Regions from separate parts of the Evansella sp. AB-rgal1 genome, predicted to be linked through region 3. Evidence: riboswitches for the same ligand, from Rfam matches in the RefSeq annotation. Region 3 holds a riboswitch; each other region holds the start of a gene.
What was found. Region 3 has a riboswitch for thiamine pyrophosphate ahead of thiC (phosphomethylpyrimidine synthase ThiC). Riboswitches for the same ligand answer to the same signal wherever they lie in the genome.
Positions count from the first base shown of each region.

Region 1: it holds a riboswitch for thiamine pyrophosphate, as region 3 does, so the genes downstream of both, ACERII_RS14775 (thiazole synthase) here and thiC (phosphomethylpyrimidine synthase ThiC) in region 3, are expected to answer to the same signal.
Region 2: it holds a riboswitch for thiamine pyrophosphate, as region 3 does, so the genes downstream of both, ACERII_RS03295 (acetylornithine deacetylase) here and thiC (phosphomethylpyrimidine synthase ThiC) in region 3, are expected to answer to the same signal.

Region 1 covers NZ_JBGUAU010000016.1:79,209-83,978, reverse strand. Annotated here, with positions in the region: gene ACERII_RS14795 (thiazole biosynthesis adenylyltransferase ThiF) at 1-482, opposite strand, end outside; gene thiS (sulfur carrier protein ThiS) at 505-708, opposite strand; gene tenI (thiazole tautomerase TenI) at 710-1,321, opposite strand; gene thiH (2-iminoacetate synthase ThiH) at 1,434-2,537, opposite strand; gene ACERII_RS14775 (thiazole synthase) at 2,892-3,659, opposite strand; TPP riboswitch at 3,831-3,930, opposite strand; gene ACERII_RS14770 (HAD family hydrolase) at 4,105-4,770, shown strand, end outside.
Region 2 covers NZ_JBGUAU010000003.1:99,600-104,369, reverse strand. Annotated here, with positions in the region: gene ACERII_RS03305 (sortase) at 102-809, opposite strand; gene ACERII_RS03300 (choice-of-anchor L domain-containing protein) at 837-2,525, opposite strand; TPP riboswitch at 2,774-2,876, shown strand; gene ACERII_RS03295 (acetylornithine deacetylase) at 3,037-4,320, shown strand; gene tenA (thiaminase II) at 4,543-4,770, shown strand, end outside.
Region 3 covers NZ_JBGUAU010000006.1:33,690-38,459, reverse strand. Annotated here, with positions in the region: gene ACERII_RS06315 (hypothetical protein) at 1-288, shown strand, start outside; gene ACERII_RS06310 (serine protease) at 482-649, opposite strand; gene thiC (phosphomethylpyrimidine synthase ThiC) at 668-2,452, opposite strand; TPP riboswitch at 2,601-2,715, opposite strand; gene speD (adenosylmethionine decarboxylase) at 3,018-3,836, shown strand; gene ACERII_RS06295 (SIS domain-containing protein) at 4,764-4,770, shown strand, end outside.

The sequences.
Region 1 (4,770 bases), on a different contig from region 3:
GGTATAATTGTGTAGCTCAATCCGTAACTACTAACACACGCTCCATAAATCCATGGAATGTTATACTTTTGTGAAATGTCATTAATAATAAGACGTGTGTCAAAATTATCAGTTGCATCCACAATTACATCGACACCTTCAACAAGCTGCTCTAGCTCTTCCTTCGTCACGTCCATAACAAGAGCTCTTACATCTACGTCAGAATTAACTTCGTTTAAACGTTTTTTCGCCGCTACCGCCTTTGGAATTCTATGGATGGCATCTTCTTCTGTATATAGCTGTTGACGTTGTAGGTTACTAAACTCCACATAATCACGGTCTACAATCGTTACTGTTCCCACACCAGCTCGGACTAAGTTTTCACTGTTTCCTGTTCCTAGGGCTCCAGCTCCTATCACAAGAACATGCTTAAGTTGAATTTTCTGTTGCCCTTCTTTTCCTATTGGTGAAAATAATTCTTGTCTTGAATAACGATTATTCACGCCTACACGCTTCCCTTCGTAATCAACCACCACCAACAAACCGAACAAGTTCAATTTTATCTCCATCCTGAATTTCTGTTTTTTCGTGAACTTGCTTGTCAATGATGCTTTCATTTAATTCTACAATAACAACTTGTTTATCTAATTCAAAATGAACTAATAAGTCTGTAATAGTTTTTACGGATACAGGGAGTTCACTCTTCTTTCCATTCACTTGAACTTCCACATTATTTCCCCCGTTCTATATAAGATTTTATCATAGTTACTGGATCTTTCGCTTCGAGTATCCCTGACATTACTGCGACACCTTTCGCGCCTGCTTCTAATGTGTCTTTTATATTTTCTGGTGTGATTCCGCCGATAGCAATGACAGGGATCGTGATTAGTTCTGTTAATTGCTTCAGTTGTGATGTACCTTTTGGTTCTAAGTTTGGCTTTGATTTTGATGGAAAAATATGTCCATATAGCAAATAATCAGCACCGTTTGCTTCAGCTATCTTCGCTTCTTCTACAGAATGGACAGATGTCCCAACTTTTAGGGTAGGAAAAGTTTGTTTCACTCTCTCCACGGAAAGGCTGTGGTACGCTAATTGCGTTCCCGCAACCTGAAAGGCAGCTGCAACATCTACACGATCATTCACCATTATTTTGGACTTAGGAACCCCTTCACGGAGAAGCAGTTCTATACCATTTGCAAGTTGGTTAGCAGTCAGTTGCTTTTCTCGCAAATGAAAATATCTAACATACGGCTCTAACATCCCTGCCTTTATGGCAAACTCCTCTAATGAGAGCTTTCCATTCGAGATAAGGTGAAATTCCCATTTTTTTGTATTAGCCATATCCGCACACCAACCTCATTTCAAAAGTTCACAAAACCTTCCAGGACCCAAAACCTTCCAGGACCTGGTCCCCGAAACTTTGTTCCGGGACCAGGTCCGTGGCAAATTTGTGTCAGACTAGCTCCCAGTCTTTCAATACTGGCTGATAACCCCTTGATTTAAGTAATTCTTTTATTTCTTCTACTGATCTATCATCTGAAATCTCAAATTGACTTTGCGTTACATCTGGCTCTGAGTAACCACCTACAACTGTAGATGAAGCCGCAGACATTTTTGTTACTCCTAACGGAAGTAACGAGTCTCTGAATTCAGGCGTTTCTCTTGTAGAGATATTAATACCTGATCTCGGTAAAAACAGTCGAACTGCTAGCATCGCTTGAACAAGATTTTTATCAGAAACGATTACTTTCGGCTGGAAGCTTCCTGCATGAGGACGCATACGTGGGAACGATACCCCTACTTCCGCCTCTAAAAATTTCTGTTGTAAGTAATTTGCATGAAGACCAGTAATATAGCTTTCTTTTCTCCATTCGTCCATTCCTAGTAATGTACCAATGTTCAACGAACGAAGACCTGCTTTTGCTCCTCGCTCAGGAGTATCTAAGCGGTAGCGAAAATCTCTTTTCGGTCCCTTCACATGGATATCACGGTAAATCTCTTCGTTATATACTTCTTGATACACCGTAACTCCATCGACACCGTGCTTAAACAATTCTTCATACTCCTCTTGATCTAACGGCTGTATTTCTACTGCGATAGAAGAAAAGTATTTTCGTAACACTTGCAAGCTTTCTTTTAAATAATCAACAGAAGAATGTTGCTTGGATTCTCCTGATAATAAAATAATGTGCTTAATTCCCATGCTAGCGATAACCTTCGCTTCCCGTTCTACCTCTTCCATCGATAAACGGCGGCGTGGGAAATCATTATTTAAACTAAAGCTACAATATTTACAAATGTTCACACAGTAATCCGATAAATACAACGGAAGGTATAGCTGCATCGTTCTCCCGAAGTGCTGTACCGTTAATTGGTGTGCCTTTTGTGCCATATCTTCTAAATAGTTTTCCGCTGCTGGTGATAGTAGCACAAAGTAATCTTCTTCCGATAATCGTTCTTTTCCTAAAACTCGTTCTACATCTTTCCCTGTCACGGATTGAAACATTTCATCAAATGGTAAATCTTTTATTTCAACAAACTTTTCGTAAAAACTCATTGTATACCACCTTTTCGTTGGCTGTATGGTCTTTCTCATTTTCAAAGTTATTACATTCTTTTTTAAATCTACCCTGAAAAAAGCGTGTATCAGAATATCTAGAAATACTAACTTTGTTGGTTTGTATTCCTTCGTTTCAGCCCATTCGCTTTCCTAGGGGAGCTGCCGAGTCTTCTACACTACTCCGTGCTCCGAAGTCTCGCCTCTACTCTGCTTCCCACTGGAGTCTCGCTGACTTACGCTCATTGCATATATAGTTAAGAGTACTAACTCCTATTTTTCCAGAGGTATTTTCATCATACATGGCGCAATTTTCACTTTCATATATACCTAAAGGTTCTCTACAAGATAATCCTATCCCAAGAACCCTGTTAATGGAGATGATGCATGTGCTTTCATGGAAACAGGCCCTAATCCTGATAGGTAGCCAATTCGCCCTGCTTTTACAGCTAAATCAAAGGCTCTTGCCATCTGAACGGGGTCTGCCGCTGTAGCGATTGCTGTGTTAACTAAGACAGCATCTGCTCCCATTTCCATTGCTTCCGCAGCTTCTGAAGGTTTCCCGATACCTGCATCTACAACGATAGGTAGATCCATTTCATCAATCATGATCTGAATCATTTCCTTCATACGAATTCCTTTATTTGACCCAATTGGAGCACCTAATGGCATAATTGCCGCCGCTCCTGCATCTCTCATGCGTTTTGCTGCCATTAAGTCAGGACTCATGTATGGTAAAACTACGAACCCTTCTTTTGCTAAAACTTCTGTTGCTTTCGTCGTTTCTTCATTGTCAGGTAGTAGATATTTGTGGTCAGAGATAACCTCAATTTTTATCCAATTTCCCATCCCAACAGCTTTTGCTAATCTTGCAATACGAATAGCTTCTTCTGCGGTTCTTGCTCCAGACGTGTTTGGCATTAGGGTAATGTGATCAGGAATATCTGTTAAAATATCCTCTTCCTTAGCTTCCATGTTGACTCTTCGTAATGCTACTGTTACAACTTGTGATTCGGAAGCAGTGATCGCTTCTCCCATTTGTTTATGGTCGGCAAATTTTCCTGTCCCTACAAACAATCTATTATGTAACTCTTTCCCTCCGATAGTTAATACGTCTTTCATATTTACTCCTCCGTTCTGAATTTAGGTTCACCATGAAAATAAGCTTACCAGTGTTAAGAAAGTCTAACTAGTACTACTACTTTGTTGAAATTGTTTTACAGTCGTCACTACCCAATCCCTCAAACGTACTAAAAAAGCTCGCCAGTGAGGGGCGAGCTTGATGAACAAGTTAATGTATTCAAGTCGCTTCCCTACGTTGGTGCTAACCAAGTCAGGTTCAAAGGGTCGGATTTTCCTCTCAGCCATATTTATGGCACCCCTAGCATAAAAAATATGAAATTATCAAACTTACAACTCTCATGATAACAAACTAATGAACTCTTGTGAACAATTTAGAACGAATGGATATATATGTAAGGACCTTCTCGCAGTTTCTTCAATTGAGACATTATTTAGAGACGTGTATACTTATTGAGTAAGTTTTATCATAATAGGAGGCTTCTCAGTGGAATTTAAACCTAAAGCAATTTTTTTAGATATGGACGGTACCATATTAAATCATTACAATAAAGTAAGCATACATACGAAAGAAATTATTGATCAATTACGGAAAAAAGGATTCTTAGTTTTCATCGCAACAGGTAGATCTTTCGATGAAATTGAAGGAGTCGTACCATCTGGTTTTCAAGTAGATGGATATATTACGTCCAACGGAATGGCTGGATATGTCGAGAAAAAAGTAGTATTCGAGCATTCACTTTCCCGTAAATTGGTAGAGAGAATTGTTGAAAAGGCTGGAGAAAATAATGTTTATTATGAGCTCTTTCCATACGGAAGTGATCGAATTACTTTAAAACGAGATAAAAGCTTTATGGAAGATGAAATTAGTGATCCAAAACCAGATGGTGTCGGAATTAATGAATGGCTTTCACGAAAACAAGCAATGAAGGAAGAAATTGCTTGGACGAATACAATCGAAGGAACAACATTTTCGAAGTTTTACTTTTTTGCAAGAACGAAAGAAAAAATTAATAACTGGAAAAATGATCTTGATAAGATAAAACAAGAAATACCTTTTACTACCTCTACTTCCTCTCAACATAATGTAGAGGTTATGGTGGCAAACGTGAATAAGGCCTCCGGTATTAAGGAAATGTTAGCTTATTTTAAT
Region 2 (4,770 bases), on a different contig from region 3:
TACCTGTTATTATCACTTTGTTTTCCCAAAAATAATTGTATCATATATCAAATGATTGTCCATGTAAGCATAAAAAAACTGAGCCCTAGTGTGGGTTCAGTTCAGTTGGTTATTGTTTGCCCGTTGGATTCTATTAGTTTGCCTGTTAGGATATATCGTTCTGTTGTAAAGCCGAAGAAGTCTAGTGGGTAGCAGGTGATTAGGGTAATAACTGGTTCGTCATAAGAGATAATGACAGTGCGGTCATCTTCATGCACGATTCTTTCATCTTTTAGCTGGTAGATGAATGTTCCTTCATGAGTTTCGATTTCGATAAGATCACCTAGCTGTATTTGGTCAAAGTTACGGAAAACGGTGTTGTTGTGGCCTGCGAAAACGGTGTTGTCGTTTTCGCCTGGTAGGACGCTTCCGATAAAGTGACCTACTCCTTTGTCTAGTTCCTCATCATCTGTTCCGGAAATGATGGGTATTTCTCTGTCTAGTCTTGGGATATACATTTTCCCAAAAATGTCTCCTCGAGATGGCCGGTTTTCGTAGATGAGTTGGTATGGTTGTTCTTTGTTTTGTGTGTCTTCATCAATGGTTGGAATATTTGGGGCAGTTTTGTGTGTTCTTTGGTGTGTTGGCTTTTCTTGATGGTCTTGGATGAGGAGTTCTACTTGTAGGTTGGCCGTTTGGGTGTTCCATTCTTCTAGTGATTGATCTACTTGAGTTGAGCCTAGTTGAATTTGTATTAGTGACGTGATAACAAAGGTGAGCGAGATAAAAAGGCATACGATCACCAATAGATTCTTCAGTTGGTTTGGCATGTTTTTCACCTCGCGTTGGAATGTTTTTTAATAAATTCTTCGTTTTACTCTTCTCATGAGGATGAATCCTGATAATATAAAACCTACTGTGCTTACGGCAAAAATGTTATACCAAGGACTTGACGTTCTTGGAAGCTTTCCACCGTCGATTGTTTTAGGTTTGTCTTCTCTATCCGTAGGAGTTTCTTGTTTTGTTTTTTTCACAGGTGGAGCTGGTTGTTCTTCTTCATCATCCTCTTCTTCTGGTGCTTCTGGCTCCTCTGGTTTGGATGGTTCACAATCAATATCAGATGTAGAAGCGGTAATTTGAATTAGTTCATATAGTCGTTCTTCCTCTTCTACCGTTTCCTCTTCATTATCACTCGAAGATGTAGTCGCATCGTTGGTCTGAGAGTTATTGTTTTCCTCGTTTGTATCGGTATTGTTGGTGCTTTCGTCTGCTGTGTCTTCTTCATTTGTTTCTGTGTTGTTCTCATTTGAATTGCTATCCTCATTTGATTCTGACTGCTCGTCCTCATCGTTTCCGTCGTTTTCAGAGGATTCTTCGTTTTCTTGGTTTGTTTCATCTTCTGCTTCTTTATCTTCTGCAACTTCTTCTGGTTGCGTTAATAGTGGGAATTCGAGAGTAATAGTATCTCCCGCTGTCTCAGGTGTTGTAATAATTGTCTCTCCTGGTCCAATAACCTTGTGATCGATAATTGTTCCAGGGTATTCCGATCCCCATTTCACTTCAATCTCTTGGTCATTAGGATTTGTAATTACCCAAGCATGAACCCCTTCCTCTTCTGTACATATAGGCGTGATTGTTACTGGTAGTTCTGCGGGTTCACAATCAGTGATACAATCTCCAAACTCCAATGGGTTCTCAGGTTCTTCAGGAACTTCTGGTTCTACTGGCTCTGGTTCTTCTGGGCGGTCCGTGAAGCTACCAGCTTTAATAAAAACATTAGAATCTAAGTCTCGATCTCCTGCGTCGGCAATTGCCATTTTTATTGTGTTCACTTCTCCAGCGTTCACTTGTGCCTCAACAGACAAGACTACTGTTAACCCATCCATCTCCGTATTGAGTGGTGCACCACTCTCAATATCATTGTTACGGTAAAACTCAGGATTCGAGGCATTGTCACTTCCATACGGCTCTCCTCCGTTCACATTATTAATAGAAACAACAATGTCGGTACCAGGAAGCTTTGCTTCGTTTTCCCCATTAATAAAAAAGCCAAAGACATCATTAAATGAAGAATTTACATACTCATTGTATTCATCAGATGCAAACACATACTGGAAATATATACTATCTTTTTCCGGAATGAAGTCAAATTCTAGTACAGTTGCGTCATATGTCCTATAGCCAGGAATTAATTTATCAAGATCTTCGTCACCTGGTAAGCCTGTTTCATATGCTATTGTATCCGATGTGTTGGGACCAATAACATTATGTACAGAGCCTGTACTTAGTATGATTCCTTGATCAAAACCGATAATATCCTCTCCACCTGTAAAGAAACCAGAAGATACATCTACTCCTTTAAGTGATATGTTCGTAACTGTTACTCCTTCACCAAGGAGACTTTCTACAAGGTTTTCTTTTGTTAATTGGTTCATGTCTGTTACGATAAGACCTTCCTCTTCTGTGTTTGCTAGTACTGGTTGTCCAATTATGAGGATTACTGAAAGGAAACAAATGCTAAGTATTTTCCAACTTTTCTTATACAATATTTTACCTCCTCTTCGTGCGTTTTATAGAATCTTCTCACCAATACTAGCACCGCAGTTTCCCTTTGAGTATTATCCTAAAGTATTAAATTTGGGTATATTTTCTAAATCAGTTAATTCGAACTAACTAGATATCTTTCTAAAGTCTTAGAGAGAAAAAATGTAATAGGTAGTTGAAGAACTTTCCATAGTATGATACAACTATAAGCGAGTTGTTAATTTTCAAAACTCTTAAATAATTTCATATGTACCACTACTAGGGGTGCTTGATAAAGCTGAGAGAGACGATCGTCTTAACCCTTATAACCTGATCTAGTTCGCACTAGCGTAGGGAAGAAGTGTAAAGACATAGTAAAGGGAAAGACCATTGTTTCCCTTTGCATCATGTATTATTTGGTTGTTTAAAGCCGCTTCTTTCCAACAAGAAGTGGCTTTTTTGTATGTTGTCACAAAAAGTTCAGGGACCTGGGACTGTACGATTTTGTGACAGTTTTGAAGGAGGGGAAATTGAATGAATAAAGACTTGTTAGAGGAACTCCTTAGTGATGTGGACGCTCGGCAGGATGAGATGATTGAGTTACTGAAGACACTCATTTCCTATGAAACTCCTGCTCCACCTGCTCGGAACACGAAAGAAGCACAGGACTTTGTAGCTGAGTATTTGAGTCATCTAGGTTTTGAGATTGATATGTGGGATGTGTATCCGAACGATCCCAATGTTGTGGGGTTTTTAAAGGGCACAGATAGTGGGCGTTATAAGAGTCTCATTATTAATGGTCATGTTGATGTTGCAGAGGTAAGTCCTGATGAAGCTTGGGAATTAGACCCTTTCACTCCAATTGTCCGTGATGGATATGTTATTGGTCGTGGAGCCGCTGATATGAAAGGTGGCTTAGCTGGTGCACTCTTTGCTCTGAGATTACTTCGAGAGAAAGGAGTGAAATTTCCTGGTGATCTTTCATTTCAATCAGTGATTGGAGAAGAAGTCGGGGAAGCAGGAACGTTGCAATGCTGTAAGCGTAACGGTGGCGCGAAGGCAGATTTTGCGATTGTGGTAGACACGAGTGATTTACATATTCAAGGACAAGGTGGCGTTATTACTGGGTGGATTACGATTAAAAGTGAGAGAACATTTCACGATGCAACTCGCCGCAATATGATTCATGCTGGTGGTGGTCTAATTGGTGCTAGTGCCATTGAAAAGATGACAAAAGTGATTCAAGGTTTGCAAGATTTAGAAAGACACTGGGCAGTGACAAAGAGTTACCCTGGTTGTCCACCTGGAGCAAATACGATTAATCCTGCTGTAATTGAGGGCGGACGTCATGCCGCTTTCATTGCAGATGAGTGCCGATTATGGATTACTGTTCATTTTTATCCGAATGAGAATCATGAAGAAGTGAGTCGAGAGATTGAGGAACATATTTTGAATGTGGCAAAAGGGGATCCTTGGTTGAAAGACAATTTACCTAGGTTTGAATGGGGTGGAACTTCCATGATTGAGGATCGTGGAGAGATATTCCCTTCACTAGCGGTGGATCCTGCAAATGAAGGAGTTCAGTTGTTGGCTAAGAAGCACCAAGGTATCGTAGGTTCTGAAGCGGTAGTGGATGTTTCCCCAACTGTTACCGACGGTGGTTGGCTTGGTGCAGAAGGTATTCCTACAGTTATATACGGTCCTGGCGATTTGCAAAATGCCCATGCAGTGAATGAGCAAGTTTCTATTAAACAGCTAGTGGAATATACGAAAGTGCTATTAACGTTTATTTATGAGTGGGCTAATACAAAGAAATAAGAAAATACAGTGTGTTTTGTATTGTCACAAAAAGTTCAGGGACCTGGGACCGTACGAATTTGTGAACAATTTGGATATGTTCACAAAATTGTCGGGGGTCTGGTCCCGGAACAAAAGTTCGGGGACCAGACCGGTGAATGGTTGACCGGTGAAAGGTTTGTGAAAGGTTTGTGAGTGATATATCAAACTTAGATTTTATTAGAGGGGTGTTTCGTTATGACTATGAAGTTTAGTGAGCGTTTATATGATAAGTTGCAGCCGATTTGGAGACAGAATCATGCTCATCCGTTTGTTAGGGGGATTGGGGATGGTACGCTGGATAAAGAGAAGTTTCGTTTCTTTATGGTGCAGGATTATTTGTATTTAATTGATTATGCAAAGCTGTTTGCTATTGGTGCGGTTAAGGCAACAGATGTGGAGACGATGGGGAAGTTTGCTAACTTATTAGAT
Region 3 (4,770 bases):
AGAGCATTTCAGAGCGGTATAGAATATACGGAGCTATTACAACCACCAACTGTTCGTCAAGCAAATAATAGCCTACTTATCACTGACCCAGACAGAGTAGAAATTAGCTTTGCTAAATTCGACCGAGAGTTTACCATAAATCAGTTCACAGGTGGGAGTATGATGGATGATAACCATGAGACAAGTACAACACATTTTGGGGATACTATTCTCTTTGTGAAAGTTCCAAGTAACGTAAATGTTTCTTATAGCGAAGATGGCAATATATACATTGTCGAGGATGAGTAATTTAATAGGAAAACAATAGTGTAAGGGTACGAACCAAGTCTTAATTTGAATAAGACTTGGTTTGTTTGTTCTTAGTGTTGATTAATTTATGGACCAACAGCAACCGCATGACAAGCCCCCGCAATTTAAACGATCGTTTAAAAATGATTAAGGATGGGAAAGCTAATGAGCTTTTCCATCCCTTTGGAAACAATTAATAATACAAAGAATTCACCTTATTACACTTCAAACATGTTTCGTAGTATGTGTTTTCTTGAAAGTGGTGATCACAGTTTTCTTGGAGTTCCTGTAATTGTTTTTCCAAAGAAGCAAGATATTCTTTTACTTCCTTGATTTCCACTTCCAGCATTTGTGCTTTCATGAATAGAACCTCCTCGTATTATTGATATATATTTCCTCCTGTTTGCTTAAACTCTTTTGATTTTTCCTTCATTCCTTTTTCGATTGCTTCCTCTGTATCGAGCTCATTTTCCTTAGCGTAGTTTCGGATATCTTGAGAGATTCTCATGCTGCAAAACTTTGGTCCACACATAGAACAGAAGTGGGCTGTTTTTGCACCTTCTGCTGGTAGAGTTTCATCGTGATATTCAATTGCTCGCTCAGGATCTAACGATAAGTTAAATTGATCTCTCCAGCGGAATTCAAAACGAGCTTTTGAGAGTGCGTCATCACGTTTACGAGCCCCTGGATGTCCTTTTGCAAGGTCCGCTACGTGTGCTGCAATTTTGTAGGTTATTACGCCTTCACGAACATCGTCTCTGTTTGGTAAACCTAAATGCTCTTTCGGTGTTACATAGCACAGCATCGCCGTTCCGTACCAACCGATCATCGCAGCACCAATGGCAGAAGTAATATGATCATATCCAGGCGCTATATCCGTTGTTAATGGTCCTAGGGTATAGAAAGGAGCTTCTTTACAGATTTCTAATTGTTTATCCATGTTTTCCTTAATTAAGTGCATCGGTACGTGACCAGGTCCTTCCACCATTACCTGAACATCATGCTCCCACGCAATTTTTGTTAGCTCTCCAAGTGTTTCAAGCTCTGCAAATTGCGCTTCATCGTTGGCATCTGCAATAGAACCTGGACGTAACCCATCTCCTAAAGAGAAGGAGATGTCGTATTGCTTCATAATTTCACAGATTTCCTCAAAGTGAGTATATAAGAAGTTTTCTTTATGGTGGAATAGACACCATTGCGCCATAATAGATCCACCACGAGACACTATTCCAGTTAGTCGTTTCGCTGTTAATGGAACATAACGTAAGAGAACGCCAGCGTGAATCGTGAAATAGTCCACTCCTTGCTCCGCTTGTTCAATAAGCGTATCACGATACACTTCCCACGTTAGGTCTTCCGCTACACCATTCACTTTTTCTAGTGCTTGATAAATGGGCACTGTACCCACGGGAACAGAGGAATTGCGAATAATCCATTCTCTCGTTGTATGTATGTTTTTCCCTGTTGATAGATCCATGATTGTGTCTGCACCCCAGCGAGTAGCCCACGTCATTTTTTCTACTTCTTCCTCAATAGAAGAGGAGACAGCAGAATTCCCAATATTCGCATTTATTTTCACATGGAAGTTTCGTCCGATAATCATTGGTTCGATTTCTGGGTGATTGATGTTCGCGGGGATAATCGCACGACCTCTAGCCACTTCCTCACGAACGTATTCAGCATCTAAGTTTTCGCGTATTGCGATAAACTCCATTTCAGGAGTGACGATTCCTTTTTTTGCATAATACAGCTGTGTGACGTTTTGTCCTGATTTCGCACGTAATGGTTTCCGTTTTAATCCTGGAAAAACGTTGTGGTTCGCTCTTGGATCTTGTTGATCTTTATATCCATTGTCTTCCGGCATAATCTCACGACCATCATATGCTTCAACATCATTTCTCTCTTCAATCCACTGCTGACGAAGAGGGGGAAGTCCTTCATGAATATTGATGTTGTATGCAGGATCTGTGTAAGGGCCGCTTGTGTCATATACACGAACAGGTGCATTTTCTTCTTCTCCAAAATTACCTGTTGTAGGGGATAGTGCTATTTCTCTCATTGGTACTTGTAAATCTGATCTTGAGCCTTGAACGTAAACCTTTTTGCTTCCGGTAAAACTAGACATGATGGAAATGTTTGCTTCGTTAAGTGATGATGTGGACATAAAAAAATCTCTCCTTTTTTTGTGTAGTGAAAAGGACGAGATCTAGAACACAGCAGGGGATGACATTCAAATGATCATAAGAAAAAGCCGGAACTAACCTTAAAAATAAGGCTGGACCCGGCTTATATGATCGAAGTGTATGTAAAAACACTACATATTCTAACTTCCCCACGCTGGTATGAACCAGATCAGGTCCGAAGGGTCAAGAAACCTCGTAGCGTTTCTTTCTCAGCCCAACTCATTGGACCCCCCTAGTTATTGCTATTCATTTCCATTTCAGTATACATGATCCAGAAATAATTTCAACCATTTTTTTAATATTCTTAAATTAATATCAGATATTTAGTTTTCATAATTAATATTATGTAAACTAACTAACTGATTTAAACCATATTTTAGCAGACCTTCCAAATAGTATATTAAAATTCCAGATGGTTATCAGTTTCGATATCAATTCTTGTTTTTTTCCGGAAATGATTGGGTATCATACATAAATAGAAGTAGGACAACAGAGAACTATCTGTAACTATGCTTATCATAAAAAGTTGTAAAGGGGAAATTCACATTGTCATTAACACCGGAGCAACGTGTACAATTACATGAATTCAATAACCTGACGAAGTCACTCAGCTTTAATATGTATGATATTTGTTATACAGAAACGAAAAAAGATCGAGAAGCTTATATCGCTTATATTGATGAGCAGTATAATGCCGATCGTTTAACAAACATACTGAAAAATGTGGCGGATATTATTGGGGCACACGTCCTAAATGTGGCAAAGCAGGATTATGTGCCACAAGGGGCAAGTGTGACTATGTTAGTTTCCGAAGGACCCGTTGTGGAGGTTCCTTCGGAGCGTTTCGAGGAATCACCAGGTCCTTTACCGGAAGCGGTGACCATGAGCTTAGATAAGAGTCATATTACTGTTCATACATACCCTGAATATCATCCGAGCGAAGGCATTAGTACGTTCCGTGCAGATATTGATGTTGCCACTTGCGGAGAAATTTCTCCGTTAAAAGCGCTTAACTATTTAATCCATTCCTTTGATACGGATATTATGACGATGGACTATCGTGTTCGTGGTTTTACACGTGATATTAATGGTCATAAGTTATTTATTGATCACGATATTAGCTCCATTCAAAACTATATTCCCGACGAAGTGAAACAATTGTTCGACATGATCGATGTGAACATTTATCAAGAAAACATTTTTCATACAAAATGTAAGTTGAAGGATTTTGATCTAAATAATTATCTTTTTGGTAAGAAAAAAGATCAGTTAGAGGATGATGAAATTAACAAGATAACAGAACGTCTACAGCTTGAGATGGACGAGATTTATTATGGGAAAAACATGAGTAACAATAACAATTAGCTCAGGTATACACACACAGCGTGAGAGCACGAACAATATGTTTCGTGCTCTTTCGTTATTTAATAAAGGAGAGCTGATTTTTCATATATGTTTAGTTTCCTCAAGGTGCGAGATGCCTATTGATTTGAAAAAAAGAGAGTGTGACGTTGTGTAACGGGTTAAGTTACCTATCGCAAACATTAAAAATGTAACGTAAAATGACTACTGAATTGTTCTGTAATTTCTAGTCACTTTTTTATTGTGATATAAAGCCATTTGTCCTTTCATTTCCATATTACAATATATTTCTATACACTCAAGTAACATACAAAAGTGTAGATTGAAATGTAAACTTGCACTGGACAATGTACCCCAACTATCTTTTTCCCTTGTTGTCAAAAGGAAGTATGGTTTTTTACGTTAAAATGATAGTAGTGAGAAACCAGAGATTGTGAAATTAAGCACTTAAAGCTAGTGGGGATGATTGTGAAGATTGATTTTTGCAACATACGAAGTTTTTTCCTTTTGAATTACCAAAGATACTTAAAATAAGGGGAGATTTTCCTTTTAAGCTTCAGAATATAGCTTGGATAGGGGGAAATAAGGGTAGTTTCTCCCCCTATTATATCAACCCATGTTGCTGATTTTCTTATTAGTCCGAGTGGGTCCAATCATGTATAACTGGGTTATTTTTTTAAAACAAAAAGCACTGCTAAATACAGCGCAATTTAATATACATTTCCACATACATTTTGGTACGTAAATGATAGTTTTGCGATAGGTAACGGAACCTGTTATGACGTTGTCACGTCTTTTTTAGAGAAGATACGTGTGAAAAAAGACGTCAGGAACCAATTTGTGCCATCTTTAGTCCTTTCGAGAAGGAAGACCTTTCTTTAGTGTAGAAACTACTATAATAAACTAAGTTTTGAAAAACGAGGTGAATTTATGATAA